2 regions of the Fodinibius sp. GM108 genome follow, and region 2 is predicted to be linked to the other one. Evidence: riboswitches for the same ligand, from Rfam matches in the RefSeq annotation. Region 2 holds a riboswitch; the other holds the start of a gene.

Region 1 (12,236 bases), on a different contig from region 2:
TCTTTGTCGATAATCTTTAACAGCTGACGTGTGGCCAGTGTATCGTAAACCGGATGTTTGGGGATAAGCTGTTCGATGGCTTTCAACACAAGCTGGTCCAGCTCTTCGGTCGTCACCCGCTCGGGTACTTTTAGTTCGAGCTCTTTCATGATCTTGAAGACAAGCTCGTAATCGTCTTCGACCTCCAGCCCGTCAATCAGTTCAAAAATAGCATTGATGATTTTCTGCGTGCGGAAAGACTCTTCGGTCCCGTCTCGTTTAATAACTGTTCGTTTCATGGTAGTGAGTAATTAATTTTAAATTAGGCGACGTGTCATCCCGAACTTGTTTCGGGATCTTCTGCAACAGATGCTGAAACAAGTTCAGCATGACACATGAAGTGCACTGTTTTAATAATTTGTGTATTCGGTTGATGATACTTCGAAAAAGTTGATCAGCTTCTTTACATCTTCTTTCTGCAGGAATCGGAGCGGATTTTCATTGATATGAAACTCCTGTTGAAAACCGAGCTCCTGCAGGCGCCGGTCAGTGATATATTTCAGGTAACGTTCCATCTCTCCCGATGAAATTCCGAGAATGGTTCGGTCCCCGAACTGGTGATTCACGTATTCGATCTCGAGAGCAGTACCTTCCAGAATTACATTCCTGATATCCTGCACATACTCGGTATCTTCGACAATCTCCGGATTTTCATCCAGCATGATCAGGATAGCTTCGATACCGTTTTGCAGGTGCAGCGATTCGTCAATAAGCACCAGCTCAACCCCGGAAACCACATTCTTCATCTTGGCCATATCCTTGAGGGCAAAGAAGTGGGCAAAAGAAGAGTAGAAAAAGATACCCTCCAGAATGATATTATTAAGCAGTATAGCCCGGAGCACCTGTTTCTGTCCCTCTAGTGTTTCCGGATTGATTTTACCGTGGCTGATCTTGTCGATCTCATCTACAATCAGTGATTGTTTCTTGCGAAGAATGGGATCCGAAAATGCCACATCGTACATCTTCTCGCGGTCCATGCCAAAGGACTGCAAGACGATCTCGAAGAAATCGCTGTGGATATTTTCCATAAAAAGCTGCGTGCTGAAGCTCATCTTCGCATGAGGATCGGTAAGCAGCGGAAAGAATGAATTAACCAACACGTTTTGTACCAGTAGCTCCGATGAGCAAAAATATCCAACCGCCGTGTCGAACAGCTCTTTTTCATCCTCACTGAGGGAGTGATAGTCAAGCGCATCCTGCTGGATATTCAGTTCTTCCGGAAACCAAACCACTTTTTTCTGTTTCTCATATAGCTCTTTAAAAATCGGATATGATGGATCTTCGCTAAGTTTAATATTGTCGCGCACAGACGTGCGTCCTATAAGTTTGTTAGGCATGATATAAGGTTATGTTTATGTTATTCTGAATTTGAATGGTTCAATCCCAATGAACCCTCCCTTATGGAATGTCTCGATGCATCGGTAGGCCACTTTTTGTGGTATTTAGCAGGACCTGTGATGCTATCTATAAGCTGATTTTTAATGTACAGCACCAAGTAAAGTTTGCTCTAAATCATCCCCCTGCTCACGAAAAAGAACCGTGAGTTTCCCTCCGAAAGCTTTCGGAGGGACATAGGTATGACGCTCGTAATTAATCATAAGCTTTACCTTTTTACCGAAAGTTTTCGGGAGGGATTTAGGGGGTGTTATTTGCCGTTCACTGGTTGTGACTTCAGACTTTCCCTCATCTTGCGGGCAGCTTCTACCATATTTTTCAGGGATGGAACCGTCTCCTCCCAGCCGCGCGTCTTAAGCCCACAGTCGGGATTTACCCAAAGCTGCTTTGGATCGAGGACATCCACCGCTTTTTCGAGCAGTGTTTCCATTTCTTCTACCGAGGGCACGCGGGGAGAGTGGATATCATACACACCCGGACCGATTTCGTTGGGATATTCAAATTCAACGAACGCATCTAGCAGCTCCATCTGCGAACGCGATGTTTCCATCGAAATCACATCTGCGTCCAGCCGAGCTATATGCTCAATGATATCGTTGAACTCTGAATAGCACATATGGGTATGGATTTGGGTTTTGTCGTCCACCACCGTAGATGCTATGCGAAAGGCATCAACGGCCCAGTCGAGATAGGAGTCCCAATTCTGCTGTTTTAGCGGAAGGCCTTCTCGAAAAGCGGGTTCATCGATTTGGATGGCCTGTATGCCTGCTTTCTCCAAATCCCGAACCTCATCGCGGATAGCCATCGCAACCTGTTTAGCGGTCTCCGAGCGCGGCTGATCATCCCGTACAAACGACCACTGTGTGATCGTCACGGGTCCTGTAAGCATTCCTTTGATGGGTTTACCAGTCTGCGATTGGGCGTACGACGACCATCGAACGGTGACAGGATCGGGACGATGGACATCCCCGTAGATGATGGGTGGCTTAACGCCGCGGGTGCCATAGCTTTGAACCCAACCATTTCGCGTAAAGGCAAACCCGGCAAAATGTTCTCCGAAATATTCGACCATATCGTTGCGCTCAAATTCGCCATGGACCAGCAGATCCAGTCCTATCTCTTCCTGCCTCTCAATAAGTTCAGCAATCGCCTTCTTGATATTGTTTTCATATTCCTCTTTTGAAAGATTTCCTTTTCGATAGTCGGCCCGCCACTTTCGTACTTTTTGCGTCTGCGGAAAAGAGCCTATCGTAGTAGTGGGAAACAGCTCGGGCAGATCGATATGTTGCTGCTGACTTTTTTTACGCTCGCTGTATGGGTTACCTCTCTGAAGCATACTTTCGTCGAGCTCTGCCATTCGTTCCTGAACGTTATCATTGTGAACAAGGGTCGATTTTCCTTTATCCCTGATATCAGCCTGATGTTGTTCGAACTGCTCTCTATCTTCTTCCGAAAGTTTGTCTTCAGCTATCTTCTTTAACAGGGAGAGCTCGACCAGCTTCTGGTTTGAAAATGCCATCCATCGCTTTACTTCGGCCGGTAGTGCGGTTTCATCGTTTTCCTGTTCCAGATCCACGGGACAGTGAAGCAGGGAACAGGACGGGGCAATCATAAGCCGGTCATTATCCAACTGGGACTTCGCTTTCTCAATAGTTTCAGCTGCTTTTTGGAGGTCGGTCTTCCAAATATTTCGTCCGTCAATGATTCCGAGAGAGAGTAATTTCTGATCATCAATTTCACGCAACATGCTGTCTAGTTGACCGGGGGCTTCCAGCAAATCAATGTGCAAAGCTTCAACCGGCAGGCTGCAGGCCAGGTCAGTATTTTCTCCCAGTCCTTCAAAATAGGTTGTCAGAAGAAGTTTTAAATCGTTCAGATCTTCATCTAAAACATCAAATGCTTTCCGAAAAGCATCTTTCGCTTTTTCCTCGGTATTGAGCGCTAAAAAAGGTTCTTCAATCTGTACCCATTCAACGCCCATACTCTGGAGTTTAGACAATATTTCTCGATAGACGGGAAGTATGTTCTCCAGCAAATCCAGACGATGGAAATTTTCCGGAGCGTCTTTTTCTTTTCCAAGCAACAGAAAACTTACGGGGCCGATAAGCACCGGTTTTGTAATGATGCCTACCGACTTGGCTTCCTCATATTCATCAAAAATTTTCGATGACAAGCACTGAAAATCCTGATTCGGCGAAAATTCGGGGACGATGTAATGATAATTGGTATTAAACCACTTGGTCATCTCCATCGCCGCTATATCATGGGTCTCATCCTGCAGCCCCCGTGCCATGGCAAAGTATGTATCGATCGGATAGCTGTATATCTTGTTATCTTCTTCCTGAAACAGTTCCGAATATCGATCTGGTATAGCCCCGACCATCATGGCTGTATCGAGCACTTGATCATATAAAGAAAAATCGTTTGAGGGAATCAGGTCGATGCCGGCGTTCTTTTGGGCGGTCCAATGCATTACCTTGAGGGCCGAAACCGAATCATCCAGTTCTGATTTGTCGATCTCTCCCTTCCAGTACTGCTCTACTACCTTTTTTAAATCTCTGTTGATACCTATCCGCGGATATCCAAGATTATGAGTAAACATATTTTTTCCGTTTTAGCTTAAGATTATGAGGAGGGAAGCTAAAACGTTGAGAAGACAGAACTATCAGAAGTATCAAGCTAAATCGGCTATAATTGCCTGCCTTTTCAACAACGCCTTAACTCCCGAAGGCCTCGTTTACTTGATTTAAAGGCAGGTCTCCTGACTTACCGACTAGCCCTTTGAACCTTCCCGTCCGCCAGCTGGCAGACAGTGGCAATACAAAGGATATTTCGGATTACAGTTGCGGGAACAGTTCCGGACTTTCTCTTTTACAGAGAGCACCGGATTCCCTTTTCACCCCGTCCCGAAAGCCTTCGGGACGGGACACCTCTAAATCTATTCTTCAAGAAAACAGCTCACGCCTTTATTGTCAATGAATACTTTTCCACAAATAGCAGAAGTTTTCAACAATGGAGCATTAAATGAGAGATCCAATTTGGGATGATTCAACCAGTAGAGCACATTTTTAGCTTCCAATCCTGATAATTCCGTCATAAACGAACTGAATAGCCAAAGCAGCAAGTATAACTCCCAAAAAACGTCTCAAAATTTCATCACCGGTTTTGCCTATTATTTTTTTGAGATATTTTGATAAAAGCATGAGGATAAGCGTTAAAAGAAGTATCGTTATTATTGCCACTACAACACTTATATCCGCACTCACTGTATTTGCTTTTGAAAACATAAGAATAGACAGTGTTAATCCACCGGGACCAGCAAGAAGAGGAATAGTCATAGGAAAAACAGAAATATCCTTCTTTTTGGTAGTTGTCGTATATTCTACTTTCTCTGTAATCATATTAAAAGCCGTATAAAACAGTAACAATCCACCTGCTATTCTTAGTGAATTTATATCGATCCCAAGCTGATCTAATAGCGGTTCTCCATAGTTCCCAAATATAATTAGTAGCAGAACTGATATAAGTACCGTTTTAAAAGCCATTTTCCGCCGATGCTTTACTTCATCCTCCGGAACAAGGGAATGAAATACCAAGGCAGCCCCAATTGGATCAGTGATTACAAAGAATCCTGTAAGGGCGTTTAAATATATAGAAAGATCCATGATAGCTTATTGATAAAATTTTAAAGAGTCCTTAAAAGTAACTTTTAACTGAAGATGAGGCTATTTTAAAAATTCAGAATAATAACAAGTCATCATCTTATCAAAGACAGGTTTTTAGCTGGCAATCAGTTTTATGCTTTAGCTGGTTAGCTAAATAAAATAATCCCCTGTCAATCTTGACAGGGGATTACTATTCTGATGGTTATATGAGGCTAACCAAAATATAAATTCATGTACGTAGACTATCTAATAAAGACCATTCGGATCAAATATGCGTTTGTTATCAATCCACTGTCCGCTCGTAAAATCCGGAAATTCGACAGGTTCTCCACCCAGCGAAATAGATCGTTCTGATAACGGAAATATCGCACTCCAGGCGGCCGCATCATAGACATCCTGCGGGGTTTGTGTGTTGTTTTTAACCGACTCTACAAAAGCGTTGCGTACAAAATAGTCCATGCCTCCATGTCCGGATCCTTCCGCCTCTCTTTCGTAGCGTTTCCATAGATCGGCATCAAATTCATCCTGATATTTATCAAACTCTTCCCAGCTGTGAGGATCACTGCGACCTCGGATATGCACAGCGTCCCGCTCCATTTGCCAAATACCATTTGTGCCCTGTGCCCGGAATCCAAGCGAGTAGGGACGTGGAAGCGTAGTGTCCAGTGTCACAATTATTGTTTCTTCATTGGCAGTGGTTATTGTAGTAGTAATTATGTCGCCGGTTTGCCAATCTACATCTGCATTGGGATGATCTTCGCCGCCATAATGTTTAATATGGCTTTCAAGTCCTTTTGCTTTCGTGGCATTTGAACTTAGCTTCACAAATCGGTTTCCGCGGTTGATATCCAGCCAGTGGGCAACGGGACCGATTCCATGGGTGGGATAATGATCTCCATTTCTTTTCGTGTAGTGCTTTGTCCGCCAGCTCGATACACTTCCCGTACCGGGACCAAATTCCAAATCTTCATTGAAAATAAAAGGAGTAAGATCATGCTGATAACCACAACGGGCATGGATCATTTCTCCGAATAAGCCCTCGCGTACCATATTTAAAACGGCCATCACATCCCGACGGTAGCAGACGTTTTCGAGCATCATACAGGGCATTCCGGTACGTTCAGAAGTTTCAATCAGCTCCCAGCAGTCTTCTATCGTCAAGGCAGCCGGAACCTCAACACCGGCATATTTTCCATTTTCCATAGCTGCTACGGCCTGGCGGGTGTGATACACCCAGGGAGAGGATATAATCACGCCGTCAAGATCATCTCGCTCACATAAATCCTTATATTCCTCTTCTTTGGAATAGCCATCCGGACGATCCTGTCCGGCTTCTTCAACTGTATCAAGAGCTCTTTTAAGATTTTCTTCATCGGGATCTAAAATAGCGGCCACCTTTACATCGTCTCTGTTCAAGATTCCTCTCAGGTGGCTGCTTCCCCGCGCTCCAACTCCTAAAAAGCCTAACGTAACTGTTCTGTCATCCCTGCCTTTCGTTATTGAAAAAGGACTCAACGATAAGCCAAGACCTGCAAGAGCAGAGGTTTTTATAAAATCCTTTCTGTTGTAATTCATATATCAGTTTTCACATTTGATTAATATGAGCTCTACCGACTGCCTAAGATTACGGATTTTGCTTTAAATTCTCATTCAACTCTATTTCATTTTCCGGAATATAGAAGACAACCCGAGGATCATCAGGCTGAATGGTCTGTGTTGCTTCACCAGTTTGCAGATGAGTGCCGGGATAATTTCTGTCTAATGATCTGTTATTCCTGAATACATCAAATTTTCTATGTCCCTCAAATGCAAACTCCAATCTCCTTTCTTCCAGCACTACATCCAAGACACTATCATGATTCTTTAAATCGCCAACTGAATAAAGCTCATTTCCTTCCAGACCAGCTCGTTCACGGATTCTATTCACATCCTCAATTGCAAGCTGATCATTACCCAGTTTAGCATTGGCTTCAGCTCTGTTAAGATACATTTCAGCAAGACGTAAAATAACGGGAGAGCTTAACGATACAATACCCTGCTGGAAACTAAATTTATTCACATAGTAAATGGGATAATCATTTCTTTCCTGTAAAATTGGATCTCCGTTCTCATCAGTTTCAATATTTCCTTCATCATCACGCACATACTGAGGATCTATAAATGAATGCCTTGCATCATCTTCATAACGACCCAAAGCATCCCTATAAGACTCAGAGGCATACATTTCGCCCCACCCGACACCGTTTTCTCCTTTCAAGTACATAGAACCAATATTCCCATAACCTTTATCATCCTCTTCGGTAAACTTGATAGCAAAAATTGTTTCCGGATTATTTTCATTGGTAATCGTAAAATATTCCCGGAAGGTTTCTGTATCTATCAGGCTATATCTCTGTGAATCAATAACTCGCTCTGCATAGTCAATAGCCTGCTCATTGTTTTCCATATATAAATGTACTCTGGAAAGTAAGGCATATGCCACTTCCTTAGATGCATAGCTACTACTTTTTGGAGTATTCATCAAATCAGCCGCCTGTTCTAAATCTGAAACGATAAAATCATAGACTTCGGCCACTGTTGCTCTTTCGGGCTCTTTATCAACATCAGTATAATCTACAATAGGGATACCCAGGTTCTGATCGGGATTCTGAGAATATGGTCTGCCAAAATTATTCACTAGTTGAAAATGCACTAAGGCTCTCAAAAACAGGTTTTCCCCTTTAAGTTGTTTTAGTTCTGCCGAAGCATCATCTTCAATTGCATCAATCACTCGATTGGCACCCTGTATCATGGAATAGCCTTCACGCCATAGATTTTCGGCATTAAACATATTTGGCGTATGCCCATAATTATATGCATAAAACAAGGGATCTGTGGTTGTACCACTCAATGAGACATTATCGCTGGGAAACTCATTCATGTAAAACAGATGTTTCACATAATAGTAGTAGCCGTCTCCTATAAAACCCTGATAATTGCCTCTTGTCGCAGCCTCCAAGCCTTGTACAGTATTTAATGCCTCTTCGTTAGATTCTCCATCATATGGAGTGGTATTAATATCGCATCCACTGATAAGGATTAACACCATCCCGATTACAGCCGTAAACTTCCATCGTAATGCATTCATAGATCGAGTATATTTTTTAGTCGTAAACATAGGTTACACCTGTTTTTATAATCCTAATTCAAGCCCGATTAAATATTTTTTGCTGATTGGATACTTCGTACCAGCAGTACCCCCAACTCCAACCTGGGGATCCATGCCGGAGAATGAGGTGAAAGTCACGAGATTATCTCCCTTTACATAAAATCTTGCAGACCGTATTCCCAAATTAGATGTCCATTCAGCAGGCAGATTATAAGACAACGAAACGTTACGAAGCCTTAAATAAGAACCATCTTCCAGATATCGCGACGATGGCCGGTTAGAATTTTTGTTGCCACCAAATTCCGGCTTTGGATGTGTTGCCTCATCACCAGGTTCTTGCCACCTGCTCCACTCATCTTTTAGCACCATCGCATTATAGGTTACATAAGCACCATCTGAATCAAACAGTTGACGAGCGCTATGATATATATCATTGCCATAAACAAAGTTGAAAAAAGCGTTTAACCGAAATCCTTTATACTCAAGTGTATTTCCAAAACCACCCGTGAATTCTGGTGTTGCCGATCCAACGGGCATCAGAGTGGCTTCGCTGTAGTTATTGGTTACATCTTCTGAAACCACGTTTCCATCTTCATCTTTCTCCTGGACAACCCACAGCGGATCGCCGGTTTCCGGATCTACACCGGCCCAATTTCTCATGTACCAAGTACGAAGATCATAACCTTCCATAATCCTCTGATTGCCATTGGGGATATCTTCGCCATCATTGAGTGATATTACCTCGTTGTTATTAAAGGATATGTTCAAATCAGTTGTCCAGTTGATTTCTCCCTCTATATTAGCCGAGTTTATGCCAATCTCTATTCCGTTATTTCGTACAGAACCTATATTTCGGGTGATGCTTTCAATACCACTTGTCCCCGGAAGCCTTACATTCTGCAGTAAGTCTTCATTTGTTTTCCGATAGAACTCAAAGGTAAGATCAACTCGTTCAAAGAACCCCACTTCGACACCCAGATTGGCCATCTTGGCTACCTCCCAGGTAAGTTCGGGATTTTCCAGGCGCTCAGGACGACTGGCTGGCTCACCTGCATATTGCAGTGAATAGGTATAAAGTCCGCTGGAAAGGTAATTGCCTATCTCGGCATTACCTGTAGTGCCGTAACTTGCCCTTACTTTAAGATTTGTTATCGGCTCTATTGAATCCATAAAAGATTCATTACTGACAATCCAGGATCCGCCCAGGGAATAGAAGTTTCCATACCGATTGTCTCGGCCAAAGCGAGAGGATCCATCAATACGATACGATCCTTTTAAGAAATATGTATTGTCATAATCGTAGGTCAGCTGTGATAGACCGGACACAAACTTACTGTCAGACTTATAACCTCCGATAGAAAATGCCTCTGCAGATACGTCCAGTATCTCCAAGCCGGAAAAAATGCCTATTCCGGTACCTCCCATTCCATCGGCATAGTTAAACTCATATTCAAAACCTAATACTCCACTTAAATTGTGGGGGCCATATTCTCTGTCAAAATTCAACAAGTTTGAGCTCAGAAATGAACTGTTTTGAGAATAGAAGTTATAGAGTTCTCCATCATTGGTACTTCCAGCAGAAGTTTGTGGATCAGAAAAATTCTCGGATCGGGAGGTTGAATATGTAATCCGATTTGTTGAAGAAGCATAAATCCAATCCGCAAACATATATTCCGCACGGACATTCGCAGTCAGCTGCTTGCTATTGCTGTTATTATAATTGTATTGTAACGGATACAGGAAATTATTTTGATCTCTGCCGATCCAATCACTTTCCTTGCCTGTTCGCAAGTTACCTTCTTCATCATACGGCTCATCCCAGGGCATATTGGTATAAGATTCATATAGTGCACCCGTGGGATTATTGACGTCTGTTGTATAACGTCCCGATAGTTGCGCATTTACGCTAAAATCATCTCTGAAATCATGATCAATATTTGCCCTGCCACTAAACCGTTCATAGCCAGTTGATACAAGCGTTCCTTCCTCATTGTAATAATTGCCGGAAATATAGAAAGTAGTCTGCTCATCTCCACCGGAAGCAGAAGCCTCATACTTACTTGTCATTCCAGTGCGAAAAGCCAGGTCCTGCCAATTCGTATCTATATTCTGGTATTCACTCTCTAAGTTCGGATTGCCGATCTGCTGATGATAATCGTAGAGCTCCTCAGAATTCATTATCTCGAAATTACCATTAGATCGTTCATTCCAACCGACAGTGCTGCTGATATTTATTTGTGTATCACCTCTGCTGCCAGATTTAGTTTGAACCACTATAACACCATTAGCCGCCCTTGAGCCATATAAAGATGTTGCTGATGCATCTTTTAGCACGTTTATTGATTCTACATCGTTTGGATCAAAAGTGCCTCCGATAACACCATCTACTACATAAAGTGGCTCAGCTCCAGCTGAAATTGACCCGGTGCCGCGAACTCTGACCTCGGTATTTGATCCGGGTTCACCGGATGAACTCGTAACAAAAACACCTGAGGCTTTACCCTGTAAGGCTTCAGTAGCAGATGTTGTCGTAACGTCATTTAGCTCATCACCAGATACTTGCACCACAGAACTTGAGCTCTCTTCCTTGGATTGCTGGGTATATCCCATAACCAAAACCTCACCAAGCGCTTCCGTAGCTTCGACAAGCTGTACATCTATTTGCTCCCTGCCATCTATTTCAATCTCTTTCGTTTCGAAACCAACAAAAGAAAACACAAGGGTAGCATCGGAACTTGTTACAATTTCATATTCTCCTTCAGAGTCAGTCGATGTACCCGCATTTGTTGATTTTACAGATACATTAACACCAGGAAGGGCCATACCATCAGAAGCTGCGGTAACTTTACCTTGAACTGTTACATTTTGTGCTTTTAATACCTCCACCCACAAAAGCAACATAACAAAAGACAATATCCCAACACTCACTTTTCTAAACATAATAATAAGCTTTTTATCCTTTTATTGAACGAAAACGTAACATATTTGCTTTCATTTTATGATCTGTCCAATAAATTAAAATAAAAATAATGAAATGCAAGAATTAAATTTTCATTTTGTTTCTTAATGCTTTTTATGGTTTATTTCGTAATAGAGTTTATAATGTGAGTTTTTGTATTTTTCGCTTAATCATAATTACAACCAGATTTTATGGCTACATTATATAAGCATTCTGATGCTGGCGATAGCACGATTGGACAGCACACTGCAAATGAAATCTCTCAACAACCAAAGACGTGGAAGACTACGTATAAAAAAATTCGAGAAAACAGTGAGAAGCTGAATCTATTTTTTGAGGAAGTAAATGATAGTAGCGCCTTTAACGTCGTATTAACAGGTGCCGGCTCATCAGCCTATATTGGAGATGTAGCGAAATCAACCTGGAAAAAATTCTTTAAAAATAATGGATCAGCTATTCCCACTACCGACCTGGTTACTCACTTTGAAGAAAATGTGAATACTGATGAGCCTTTGTTATTGATTTCTTTTGCCCGGTCAGGGAATAGTCCCGAAAGCAAAGCTACCATCCAAATTGCTGATGAGCTTTGTGATGAAGTTTATCATCTCATCATAACATGTAATCCGAAAGGCAAGCTAGCCCAATTAAGTGGAAACCAAAATACTTTCGTTTTCTTGCTTCCTTCTGAAGCTGAGGATCAAAGTCTTGTTATGACAAACAGCTTTACCAGTATGACCCTGGCAGCTATGCTTATCCCCAGGCTTATCACAGGTACAGACAAAGAAGCCTTAGAGCAACAAGTTCATATCCTTTCGGAATATGGCAAGTCTTTTATAAATCAGTTCAGTGAGCTTCTTTATAATATTGCCCAAGAAAATTTCAACAAAATTGTGTTTTTGGGAAGTGGTAATAAATTAGGGATAGCCCGCGAATCGCATCTCAAGGTGCAGGAATTAACGAATGGAAAGGTGATAGGTAAATATGATTCTTTCCTTGGTTTCAGGCATGGTCCAAAGGCTATTATAGATAG
Region 2 (12,236 bases):
GCGACGGTGAGCGACAAAAGGTGATGATTGCACGGGCACTGGCGCAGAATACGTCTACGATTTTACTGGATGAGCCAACGGCCCACCTGGATCTGCCGAATCGGGTAGAAATCATTAGGTTGCTGCGAAAGCTTGCACACGATACGCAAAAAGGAATTTTGCTTTCGACACATGAGTTGGATTTGGCACTGAAGGCCGCCGATACGCTGTGGCTCATTAATCGAAAAGGGGAGGTAACTACCGGTACCCCCGAAGACTTGGTGCTGGATGGGACGTTCGAGTCGGTATTTGAGCGTGATAGTTTTGACTTCGATCGGAGTACCGGCTCATTTAAGCTGCATCAACCAACGAAAGCCCCAATCTATCTTACCGGTGATACCGTAGGTGTATTTTGGACGCGTCGGGCTCTCGAACGGGAAGGGCACAGGGTTACGGAATCCAATGGGACAGATCTGCAAATTGATACGCAATATATAGGTGATCATTTTGAATGGAAGGTTACAAATGGCGATGTAGATTTTTCTTGCACTTCTATTAAAGAATTGATCGGATTTCTTCGTAAGAATGTCGCGACAAGAGAATCAGTAGATTAAATGATCTAGAGCTTTCAATAAATCTTATCTACATCTTATATAACATTTAAATTTCAAAGCTTGATAAAGCCTTGTTTGTACTCATGTGAGGAAATCGAAGGGAGTTCAGGACCAGCGGCTGAAAACCCAACAACTTAATGTCTATGGTAAATTATTTGGCCTCCCTTTTGTCTTGATACAAAAGGGACTAAAAAATCAAGGCTGAAGAATTGTGTACACCGCTTCAGCCTACAGGATGCGCGGATTTTGATGGTCCTTTTCCTTGAGTACATGATTATGAGATAGTTACCGGTATAAAATCCACACCCGCATCCTTTTTCTTCAGCACACAATTCTTAGGCCGGGCTAAAAACCGTAAATCAGAAACACAAAATGCACCTGACTTCTAATTAACTTATCTAGGTGAGGTGTGGAAAGGGCGATGGGACGGAGCGTTCAGAAATAAATGGGGAACGACGTGCCAATAACAACGAAGGTTCCGAAGCATGAGAAAACGTTGAGATTTCAGAAAGTAAAACATCTACATTTATTTCCGCTCCGGACGAGCCCGTGCGCCGAGACTCCGAGTGATTCGGAGTGAGTTTTACTGCACCTTTTGCCTGTCCCGAACTTTTTCGGGGCTCATTAAAAAGGTGCAAAAGAAAGAGTCCATGATAGACAGAACAACATTTACAATTCTTTAGTCATCGAAGTCTTTGAATAGTTTTCCTAGTGCTTTCTCAACCTAGTTTTACTGGTTCCGACTGGAGGTCGACGGTATATTATGGCGAAGTATTTCCCATAAAAACCTGTGGTCATCCGTTCAATCAGCCTTATCCGCGTCCAACTACCGCATGCTAAAAAATCATACTCTGCCATTTTGATTTAATAATAACTCCGCCTATTTTCGGGGCGTGCATAGGTTCCGCCAGCTGGCGGATTAAAACGGGAATCCGGTGCCTCATTCTTCAAAATTTTAAAGAGTGAGAATTCCGGAGCATTCCCCGATGCTGTGAGTTCCAATAACTTTTGATCTTTCTTTAACCACTGTTCCAAAAGCGGGACGGGAAGGTCGTCAAAAGCGGGACAAGCCAGAAGACCTGCCAATGCACAGCATTCGTAGCTTTCGGGAGAAAAGCGAAGAATAAATATAGTTCCTGTACCAGGACATATTTATCCCTTCCATTTTTGATGTCCCAAAGGTACGAATGATGAATAAATCATCATTTGTAACCTAAATATTCACAACATGAAACTTATCAAATCAACTCTTTCAGGGTTATTAGCTCTAGTAGCTTTTCTTTGGATCTGTTCACCTGTATATGCTCAACAAAGTGATTTTACTGTAGATACAACCATTTATGAGATGGATGAGATAATTATAAGTGCCAGTAAATATGAGCAGTCGCCGGAGTCGGTCGGGCGAAACATTACCGTCATTTCTCAAGAAGAAATTGAAAATTCTATTTATAACAATGTGAGTGAACTGTTGCATCAGCAGCAAAGCATTCACATGGTTGGTGCAGACCAAACACCTGGTTCTCTTCAGCAGGGTTTTATCCGGAATGCTAACTCCAACCACTCTATTGTCATGATTGACGGTGTGCGTATCAGTGATCCCTCCACGACAGGTAACGGTTTCGATCTTTCCGAGCTATCTCTTGCCGGTATTCAGCGGATTGAAATTGTCCGGGGTTCCCACAGTACTATTTACGGATCTTCGGCAATTGGTGGTGTTGTCAATATTATTACAGAGGGTAAAGGAGCCGAAGGTTTGAATGTAAATATTGGAACTGAACATGGTGTCTTTGGTGAAGATACATATGCGACAAATAACAGTCTTTCAACAAACTATACCTCAGAATCAGGTATGTATGCCAACTTTGGAGTGGATCAGCGATACACGAATGGCATAGATGCGACGGTTGATACAACCGCAGGCGGTGGTTTTAATCCCCAAGACGAAGATGGATTTCGGAAGTTTGACCTGTACGGAAAGTTAGGATACAGCAGTTCAGGTTTCGATATTTATGGCTCGTACCGACGTGCCGATCAGCGAGTTGAACTTGATCAGGGTGCTTTTGAAGATGATGATAACGCCCGGCAAAACTACGACCGTGATCTGTTCAACTATGGCATTAGCACAGAACTCAGCGATCAAATTGCGCTTGATTTTGAAGGAGCATATTCAACCCTGAATCGGGATTTTGTTAATGATTCATCGATTGTTGATGAGCAGGGTAACTACGACGGTACGTATACTGAAACTATTGGAGATGGTACCCTTTTGGAAAATAAACTGTCGGGTGTTTTTTCCGTTGATGAGGCCAGAATTGTTGTTGGACTTGAAAACAGCCAGCAGACGATGAACTCTCGCAGTTACACATACAGCAGAAGTCAGTTTGGAGTATTTGAATCGACTACCGATCTCGATTCATTGGATCTGAAAGAGACGATCAACAGCATTTTCTTGCATTCTGATTTAAACGGTACGCTGCTGGATGAAAGTCTCAATGCTTTTTCTTTGGTATTAGGAGGCCGGTATGCAAGCCACAACAGGTTTGGGTCTCATGTTACATATGAAATGAATCCGCGAGTACAGCTATCTTCTTCGGCTATGATTTACGGAGCAATAACAACGGGTTTTAATGCCCCTTCGCTATACCAGCTACATTCGCCAGATCAGGCATTTAATGCCTATACTAACCGAGGGAATGATGAGCTAAATCCTGAGGAGTCAATTTCTTACGAGCTGGGATGGAAACAGAACATCAACAATTCGGTTCGTTTTGAATTTTCATTGTTCAGAACTGATGTTGAAAATGTAATTGAATACGTGTACCTCTGGAATGGAGATAAGTCAGTTTCTGGTCTTAATGGCCAAGATTATCTGGGTGATACTTATATCAATATAGCCGAACAGCAAGTTAACGGAATAGAACTTGGCGTTAATGTTCAGGCTATTTCTAATCTTTCCATATCCGGTAATCTAAGCTATACTAATTCCGAAAGTACTTTTGAACCCGGTGATATTGATGAGTCCTATACCGGTGGAAATCATGTACAGATTTTTGAAAGTGGTGTCTTTGTGGATGAGGAGCAGCAGGTTGATGGTCTTACTCGACGTCCCAGCGTTTCTGCCAATGTACAGATAGATTATCTGCCAGGTACCAATTGGAAGGTTGGACTTTCATCTCAATTTGTTGGCAATCGCGATGATATATTTTATAGTGCGGATCTTGGCCCTTATGGCGCGCTTGACCGATCAGAATTGAGTAACTATAACGTGACGGATGTGAGCCTGCAATATCGTGTCAATCGAAATATCAGGCTAATGGCGAAGATTAAAAATGTATTTGATACTGATTACCAGGAAATCAGAGGCTATAAAACCCGTGGTCGAGGAGCTTTCCTGAAAGCATCAGTATCTTTATAGTTATTAACACTATGACTGATGAGAAGTCAGTGAGAAGGTCGTCCAGATGTTCTCAGAAATTTAAAGAAGGAATCGATTATTACATCGATAAAAGGGGCAATTTTGTTTTTACTGCCCAATATCTCAAAAGTCGGGGGACGTGCTGCAAAAATGGTTGCAGGCACTGTCCCTTTGGCTTTAACAAAGAAAAAGAGGAATAATGATCTACCTGATTACCGGGGGTAAACGCTCAGGAAAAAGCAGCCATGCTCAGGAGGTTGCCTTATCACTCAGTGATTCGCCTGTTTACGTTGCAACGGCCCGCATTTGGGATGATGATTTTGAGCAGCGCGTGGAGCGTCATAAAGAGGACCGAGACGATCGGTGGACAAGCATCGAAACGGAGAAAGAGTTGGGCTCCCTTGATCTTGAAAGAAAAGTAGCGGTAATAGATTGTATAACATTATGGCTCACCAATTTTTTTACGGATACCAATCAAGATGTCGAACAGTCAAAAATGCTTGCAAAACAAGAGTTAAAATCATTGTTCCGAAAAGATGCTACCCTGATTATTGTAACCAATGAAATCGGTATGGGGACTCATGCTCAAACGGAAAGCGGAAGGAAATTTACGGATCTGCAGGGGTGGATGAACCAGTATATAGCTCGCGAAGCAGATAAGGTTATCCTTATGGTATCCGGAATCCCCGTTACTGTAAAAGAGGATTAAATAATGCCATTGGATTTTAATATATCTTCCGTTGACAAAAGCCTAAGGGAGAATCTACAGCAAAAAATTGATAACAAGACCAAGCCCGTTGGTGCATTGGGAATGCTCGAAGATATTGCTCTGCGAATAGGGCTGATCCAGCAGCAATTAAATCCGGTGCTGTTAAAGCCTGTACTGGCCGTGTTTGCAGGCGATCACGGTATTGCGAACGAAGGCATTGTGAATGCCTATCCCCAAAAAGTAACGGCTCAGATGGTTAAGAATATGATAAGCGGAGGTGCGGCTGTTAATGTGTTTTGTAAAACTCATGATGTTACACCTAAAATTATTGATGCAGGGATTGCATTAGACTTAGAGCCTGATGAAAAACTCATCAACCGAAAAATTGATTATGGAACCCATAATTATGTGAACAGGCCGGCTATGAGTCATGCCCAATGCCTGCAGGCAATTGAGGAAGGGGCAAAGCTCATTGATCAATGGCATAACGATGGCACAAATATTATTGGTTTTGGTGATATGGGCATTGGCAATACGTCTTCTGCTTCAATAATTACTAGTTTTATGACTGGAAAATCGATTGAAGATTGTACCGGTAAGGGAGCGGGGCTGAATGAAAATGGAGTCAGGAAGAAAGCTGATATTTTGAGTGAAGCTGTCGAGAAGCATCAAATTTCGGATGATCCCGTATCGGTTTTAAAAACCTTCGGTGGATTTGAGATTGCAATGATTGCGGGTGGAATACTTCGGGCCGCTGAGCATCAAATGATTATCCTTGCTGATGGATTTATTGTTACGGCTGCTCTTTTAATTGCCCATGCTCTGCATGATGAGATATTAGATTATGTGGTGTTTGCCCATGAGTCTGGTGAAAGAGGACATCGCTTACAGCTGGAATACCTGGGAGGGGATCCCATCCTGCAGTTAAATATGAGGCTGGGGGAGGGAACGGGAGCAGCCATGGCCTACCCTGTGGTTAAATCCGCTGTTAATTTCCTCAATGATATGGCATCATTTGAAGATGCGAATATTTCACGCGGAGGGGGAAAATGAAGAAAGAGCTGCAAATATTTTTGACTGCTGTCATGTTCTTTACAAAAATTCCGTGCCCTTCTTGGATAGATCATTCCGCAGAATACCTTAACAAAAGCAGCCGGTATTTTTCACTCGTGGGAATCATCGTAGGAGGAGTGGGGGGCGGTGTTTTTTATCTGTCCAATTTCATCTTTCCGCATTCTGTCTCAGTCGTCTTAAGTATGCTGGCGACAATCTGGCTGACAGGAGCATTTCACGAAGACGGGCTTGCCGACATGTTTGATGGTTTTGGAGGTGGATGGACGAAAGAAAAGATTCTTGAAATAATGAAAGACTCCCGAATCGGTACATTTGGTGTGGCAGGGCTGACAGGCATGCTGGCCTTGAAGTTTGTGAGTTTAAATGCATTGCCTGCATTCGCCATCCCTCTCATCCTGATCACCGGACATTCACTGAGTCGCTTTTTAGCGTCCACACTTGTCCTTACACATCAGTATGCCCGGATTGATAATGCAAAAGCAAAGCCTGTGGCCAAAGAAATGTCGATTACCTCGGTCGTGATAAGCGCCTTTTTTGGATTTCTGCCGCTTGCATTTTTTAACAGCTTATGGGTTGGCCTGACAATTCTACCCGTCCTTATTGTCCATTTTTATCTGGGGTCTTTCTATAAGAAGTGGATCGGGGGCTTCACGGGGGATTGCAGCGGGGCATCCCAGCAGCTAACAGAGATAACTTTCTATCTTTCGGTATTGGGTTTATGGAAATTTATTTAATCAGACATACAAGTGTCAATGTAGATTCGGGTGTCTGCTACGGGCAGTCAGATCTGGAACTATCCGAAAATTTTTTTCAGGAAAGCCAGGAAGTTGTTTCGAAGTTGCCAGTAAGTATAAGTAAGGCGGTCGTTTACAGCAGTCCGCTAAAGCGCTGCCGCAAACTCGCAGCCGAACTGACAACAGAAAAAATTTATTTCGATGATCGGCTGAAGGAGCTGGATTTTGGGAAATGGGAGCGGAAAAAATGGAGTGAAATCAATTCTGATCGTCTTCAAGAGTGGATGAAAAATTTTGTGCAGGTATCATGTCCGGATGGAGAATCCTATTTAGACTTGAAGGAGCGTGTTGTTGAATGGTGGGATGAGATTACCGAAAAAGATTATGAAAACGTAATTGTAATAACTCATGCAGGAGTAATACGAAGTCTACTGAGTTATATACTGGATATCCCCTACAAAAAAAGCTTTCGACTGTCGATCGATCAGGGACATATTTCTGCAATATCCGTTGACGATCAGAAACTTTCAGTTAAATTTATTAATCGATGAAAAAAGTTCTTTTTAACTGGAGCGGCGGAAAAGATTCTTCGCTGTGCTTATATAAACTTTTGCAAGATGAAGAATATGAAGTTTGTCGTCTTTTAACATCTGTCAATGAAGAAAAGGGGCGGGTTTCCATGCATGGAACTCGTGAGGCTCTGCTGCAAAATCAGGCGAAAAAAATAAACATTCCGCTGGATTGTGTAATGCTTCCGGACCAAATAGATATGGCTGAGTATGATCAATTAATGAAAAAGGCATTGCAGTCCTATAGCAAAGAAGAAATCTATTATTGTGCATTTGGCGATATTTTTCTGGATAATTTACGGACTTATCGCGAAAAGAGGCTGGCGGAGATAAATATGCAAGCCCTGTTTCCACTGTGGAAACAATCAACGGAAAAGTTGTCACGGCAGTTTATTGATCTGGGATTCAAAGCCGTTATTTCTTCTGTCGATGGAAGCAAGTTAGATAAATCATTTGTTGGCCGGGAATATGGTCACACTTTCTTAGAAGACCTGCCTGAAGATGTAGATCCCTGTGGAGAGAATGGTGAATTTCATTCCTTTGTTTATGATGGGCCAATCTTTGAGGCACCCGTTTTATTTGAGAAGGGCAGAGTAGTGCAAAAAACCTATAATCCGACAAAAGATGAAGGTCATTCCTTTTCTGATGATAACTCAGAAAAGGAATCTTCTTTTTCCTATTGGTTCATCGATTTACATCCTGTTACTAAGTGATATTTTCCAATTTTTTAGGAAGGAGAAAATCTTAATTGCTATGTTCAAAAGCTGGTTTAAAGCATTCTAACATACATTTATGGTTTTTTAAGTATGAAAAAGCGGGATTTTATGATCCAATTTATCAACGAATGGAGCAGTTAACAATCAATCATTTTTTCGGTGTTTTTACAAAGCTGAAGCCCTTTTTGATTTTACTCTAAAGACGACCAAAAAAGTTATCCACATTTACTTTCTTGTTTTAATGATTATCTGTTCTAAAGCTGCTTCAAAACTTCTTCTCAATTGTGGATAACTTGGCCCTTTTGTGGAAAAGTATTTGGCGTTTTTACTTGCCCCAAAGTACTAGTCCTTTATATTTAATTGAAGAAAAATAGAGATCATCTGAAATCGTTTTAGGTAGTCAAACCAGAAATTATTAATAGTCAAGTAACCGGAGATATTATATGAAATTTACTCGCTTTTATACTCAGGAAGAATGGGATACTCCTTATGGTGATATGGAGTTTGAAACCAGAAAATCGGAGATAAAAAACCCCGACGGCTCCATGGTTTTTTCCATGGATGCATTAATTGTACCCGAATCCTGGTCGCAGGTATCTACTGACGTAATAGCGCAGAAATATTTCCGAAAAGCGGGTGTTCCTAAAATCACAAAAAAGGTAAAAGAGAAGGGAGTGCCCAAATGGCTTCAGCGTTCCGAACCTGATGAAGAAGCGATGAAAGAGGAAGGGTATGAGGAGGACGAGTTTTATGGCGGCGAAGATGACAGTCGTCAGGTGTTTCATCGTTTGGCCGGTTGCTGGACATATTGGGGATGGAAGCATGACTACTTCGATTCAGAAAAACAGGCAAAGATTTTTTACGATGAGCTGTGCTATATGCTGGCTAATCAAATGGCGGCTCCCAACAGTCCCCAGTGGTTTAATACTGGTTTGCACTGGGCGTATGGTATCAACGGCCCATCACAGGGACATTATTATGTGGATGGCAAGACGGGCGAATTGACAAGGTCAGATGATGCTTATTCGCATCCGCAACCGCATGCATGCTTTATCCAGAGCATTGATGACAATCTGGTTAATGAAGGCGGTATTATGGACCTGTGGGTTCGAGAGGCACGTCTGTTCAAATATGGATCGGGTACAGGAAGTAACTTCTCTAAAGTCCGGGGCGAAGGAGAACCCCTAAGCGGTGGCGGTAAATCCTCTGGTTTAATGAGTTTCCTTAAGATTGGCGACAAAGCAGCTGGTGCTATTAAATCCGGCGGAACAACACGTCGCGCAGCAAAGATGGTGACGCTGGATCTCGATCATCCCGATATTGAGGAATATGTGAACTGGAAAGTCCGTGAGGAGCAAAAAGTTGCTTCCATGGTTGCGGGATCCAAAATTCTTGAAAAGCATCTCAAAAAGATAATCAAGCTCTGCAACAAGCCTATTGAAATTGACGGGCGTACATTCAACGGCGCGGTGAGTCGCGATCCCCTGAAAAACAAGGAGCTTGGTAAGGCGATAAAAGAAGCCAAGCAGGATCAGGTGCCGCTGAATTATATCGAGCGAGTTGTGCAGCTGGCGGCGCAGGGCTACACCGACCTCGAATTTGAAACGTATAATACTGATTGGGATTCAGAAGCTTATCGTACCGTTAGTGGGCAGAATTCAAATAACTCGGTTCGCATCCCCAACAAGTTTATGAAGGCCGTTAAGGAAGATGGCGAATGGGATCTGTATTGGAGAACCGAGAAGCGAAAAGCCAAAGAAGAAGGTCGTGAGCCAAAGCCGTGCAAAACAATGCCGGCACGCGATCTGTGGGATCAGATAGCTAATGCCGCTTGGGCATGTGCGGATCCGGGCGCACAGTATCATGACACTATTAATGAGTGGCACACGTGTCCGAATGACGGACCGATCAACGGAAGTAATCCGTGCTCGGAATATATGTTCCTTGACAACACGGCTTGTAACCTGGCATCGCTGAACCTGATGAAATATTTCAAGACCGATGAGTGTCAGGAGTTTGATGTAGAATCGCTGCGCAACGCTTCACGCATATGGACGGTCGTGCTTGAGATTTCAGTATTGATGGCGCAGTTCCCGTCCAAAGAAATTGCCGAGCGCTCTTATAAGTATCGTACACTGGGACTTGGATTTGCAAATCTCGGTGCTGCGCTGATGGTTCAGGGTGTGCCATATGATAGTGATGAAGGCTGTGCGATTGCGGGTGGATTGATGAGCATTATCCACATGAATGCGTATAAGACCAGCGCCGAGATGGCCAAAGAGCTTGGTCCGTTTGAGCGTTTCGAAGCCAATAAGGAGCCGATGCTCAAGGTTGTCCGTAACCACAAGCTGGCGGCTTATAATGTGGATCCCGAAGAGTATGAGGATCTTACTGTAAAACCAATGGGCATTGATGCTAATGAATGTCCCGAAAACCTGTTGAAAGCGGCTCGAAAAGATTCTGACGAGGCCGTTGAAATGGGTGAAAAGCATGGATATCGCAATGCACAGGTAACGGTCATTGCCCCAACGGGTACTATCGGTCTTGTGATGGATTGTGACACAACCGGTATTGAACCCGATTTTGCACTGGTCAAATTTAAGAAGTTGGCCGGGGGCGGATATTTCAAGATCATTAATCAGTGTGTACCCAAGGCACTACAGAATCTTGGATACAGCCCCAAAGAGCGTCAGGCAATCATCAATTATGCTAAAGGACATGGCACATTGGATGGCTGCCCGCATATTAATGAGGAGAGTCTCCGCGAGAAAGGTTTCGGCGATAAGCAGTTCGAGGCTATCGAAGAGGCACTGCCCAGCAGCTTTGAGATCAAGTTTGCCTTCAACCAGTGGACGCTGGGCGAAGAGTTCTGTAAAGAAGAGCTTGGTCTCTCCGAAGAGCAGCTGGGTAATCCGCAGTTTGATATGCTCAAGCATCTTGGATTTTCAAAAGAGGAGATCCAGGAGGCTAATGATTATGTCTGCGGTACGATGACCGTTGAAGGTGCTCCTCACCTGAAAGATGAGCATCTGCCGGTATTTGACTGTGCCAATCGTTGCGGTCGGATCGGTACGCGGTACATTAAGCCGAAAGGACATATTCGTATGATGGCTGCGGCTCAACCGTTTGTTTCGGGAGCAATTTCCAAGACAATTAACCTGCCGAACGAAGCCACGGTTGAAGATTTTAAAGATGCTTATATGGATTCGTGGGAGCTGATGCTCAAGGCGAATGCTCTTTACCGCGACGGCTCGAAATTAAGTCAGCCGCTGAATAGTCTTAGCGATGTCTTCGAAGAACTTGATGAGGAAGATCTCGATGAAGAGACAGAGGCGGCCCAGGACAAAGTAGTCGAGACGGCTGAACGTATTATTCACAAATATGTGGCTGATCGCCAGCGGTTGCCGAATCGCCGAAGCGGTTATACGCAGAAGGTGAAAATCGGTGGGCAAAGCGTCTATCTGCGAACCGGCGAATATAAGAATGGTCAGCTCGGTGAAATATTTATCGATATGCACCGAGAAGGTGCGGCTTTCCGAAGCCTGACCAACTGCTTTGCCATCGCAATTTCACTTGGCCTGCAGCACGGGGTACCGCTCGAAGAATTTGTGGATGCATTTACTTTCACAAAGTTTGAGCCAAGCGGAACCGTCAGCGGAAGTCCGCATATCAAGATGACGACTTCGGTTATCGATTATATTTTCCGTGAGCTTGCCGTGACGTACCTCGGTAGAGAAGACTTGGCGCATGTACCGGCAGAAGATGTGATGTCGCGCAAAATGCGTCCTTCTGAAGAAGCCGAGAAAGCACGAGAAAAAGCCAAGCGGGTTGATCCGAATTTACAGCCGGATGAGAACGGCGAATCGGAGGAGCCGGAGACCGTTACACAGTCGCAGCCGAGTAAGCCATCACAAACTTCTGATGAGGGCGAAAGCTATCAGAGCGATTATGAGAAGGCCAAGGAGCTGGGATACACCGGTGATTCTTGTCCTGAGTGCGGCAGTATGACGATGGTCCGAAACGGTACGTGCCAGAAATGCATTACCTGCGGATCGACAACTGGCTGTTCATAAGATTCTAAAAGTAGTAAGTTTTAATTTATGGCTTACTAATATTCTATCGAACCCTGGCAGGAGACCCAAACCTGCCGGGGTTTTTTTATATTACTACCTTGAGATAAGGGGAAACGCTTGAAGAGCTGGAAGATATCTTCTTGACTAAATATGCCAAAATTTGAACCCGAAACAGCTTTGAATAGATGACCAACAAATAGAATACAATTCTGGTGAGTAAAAAAATTATGGATGAAAAGAGAGTTGTATGTGTCGGAGAAGTTCTCTGGGATGCATTACCTGACGGATTATTTCTCGGTGGAGCTCCTCTGAATGTATGTTATCATTTAAATCAATTAGGAATTGATGCCACT

What was found. A riboswitch is a leader RNA that binds a small molecule or an ion and turns the genes downstream of it on or off. The one in region 2 is predicted to bind cobalamin.
Region 1: it holds a riboswitch for cobalamin, as region 2 does, so the genes downstream of both, metE (5-methyltetrahydropteroyltriglutamate--homocysteine S-methyltransferase) here and ACT3ID_RS07660 (TonB-dependent receptor plug domain-containing protein) in region 2, are expected to answer to the same signal.

Annotation. Positions count from the first base shown of each region.
Region 1 covers NZ_JBYEIR010000001.1:118,870-131,105, reverse strand. Annotated here, with positions in the region: gene ACT3ID_RS00615 (ribonucleoside-diphosphate reductase subunit alpha) at 1-278, opposite strand, end outside; gene ACT3ID_RS00610 (ribonucleotide-diphosphate reductase subunit beta) at 390-1,376, opposite strand; gene metE (5-methyltetrahydropteroyltriglutamate--homocysteine S-methyltransferase) at 1,685-4,036, opposite strand; cobalamin riboswitch at 4,169-4,383, opposite strand; gene ACT3ID_RS00600 (MarC family protein) at 4,503-5,099, opposite strand; gene ACT3ID_RS00595 (Gfo/Idh/MocA family protein) at 5,346-6,674, opposite strand; gene ACT3ID_RS00590 (RagB/SusD family nutrient uptake outer membrane protein) at 6,724-8,256, opposite strand; gene ACT3ID_RS00585 (SusC/RagA family TonB-linked outer membrane protein) at 8,272-11,187, opposite strand; gene ACT3ID_RS00580 (SIS domain-containing protein) at 11,398-12,236, shown strand, end outside.
Region 2 covers NZ_JBYEIR010000003.1:386,236-398,471, reverse strand. Annotated here, with positions in the region: gene ACT3ID_RS07665 (ABC transporter ATP-binding protein) at 1-593, shown strand, start outside; cobalamin riboswitch at 1,476-1,694, shown strand; gene ACT3ID_RS07660 (TonB-dependent receptor plug domain-containing protein) at 1,822-4,008, shown strand; gene ACT3ID_RS07655 (C1orf53 family protein) at 4,020-4,208, shown strand; gene ACT3ID_RS07650 (bifunctional adenosylcobinamide kinase/adenosylcobinamide-phosphate guanylyltransferase) at 4,208-4,717, shown strand; gene cobT (nicotinate-nucleotide--dimethylbenzimidazole phosphoribosyltransferase) at 4,721-5,770, shown strand; gene ACT3ID_RS07640 (adenosylcobinamide-GDP ribazoletransferase) at 5,767-6,525, shown strand; gene cobC (alpha-ribazole phosphatase) at 6,510-7,076, shown strand; gene ACT3ID_RS07630 (Dph6-related ATP pyrophosphatase) at 7,073-7,807, shown strand; gene ACT3ID_RS07625 (vitamin B12-dependent ribonucleotide reductase) at 8,254-11,883, shown strand; gene ACT3ID_RS07620 (carbohydrate kinase family protein) at 12,111-12,236, shown strand, end outside.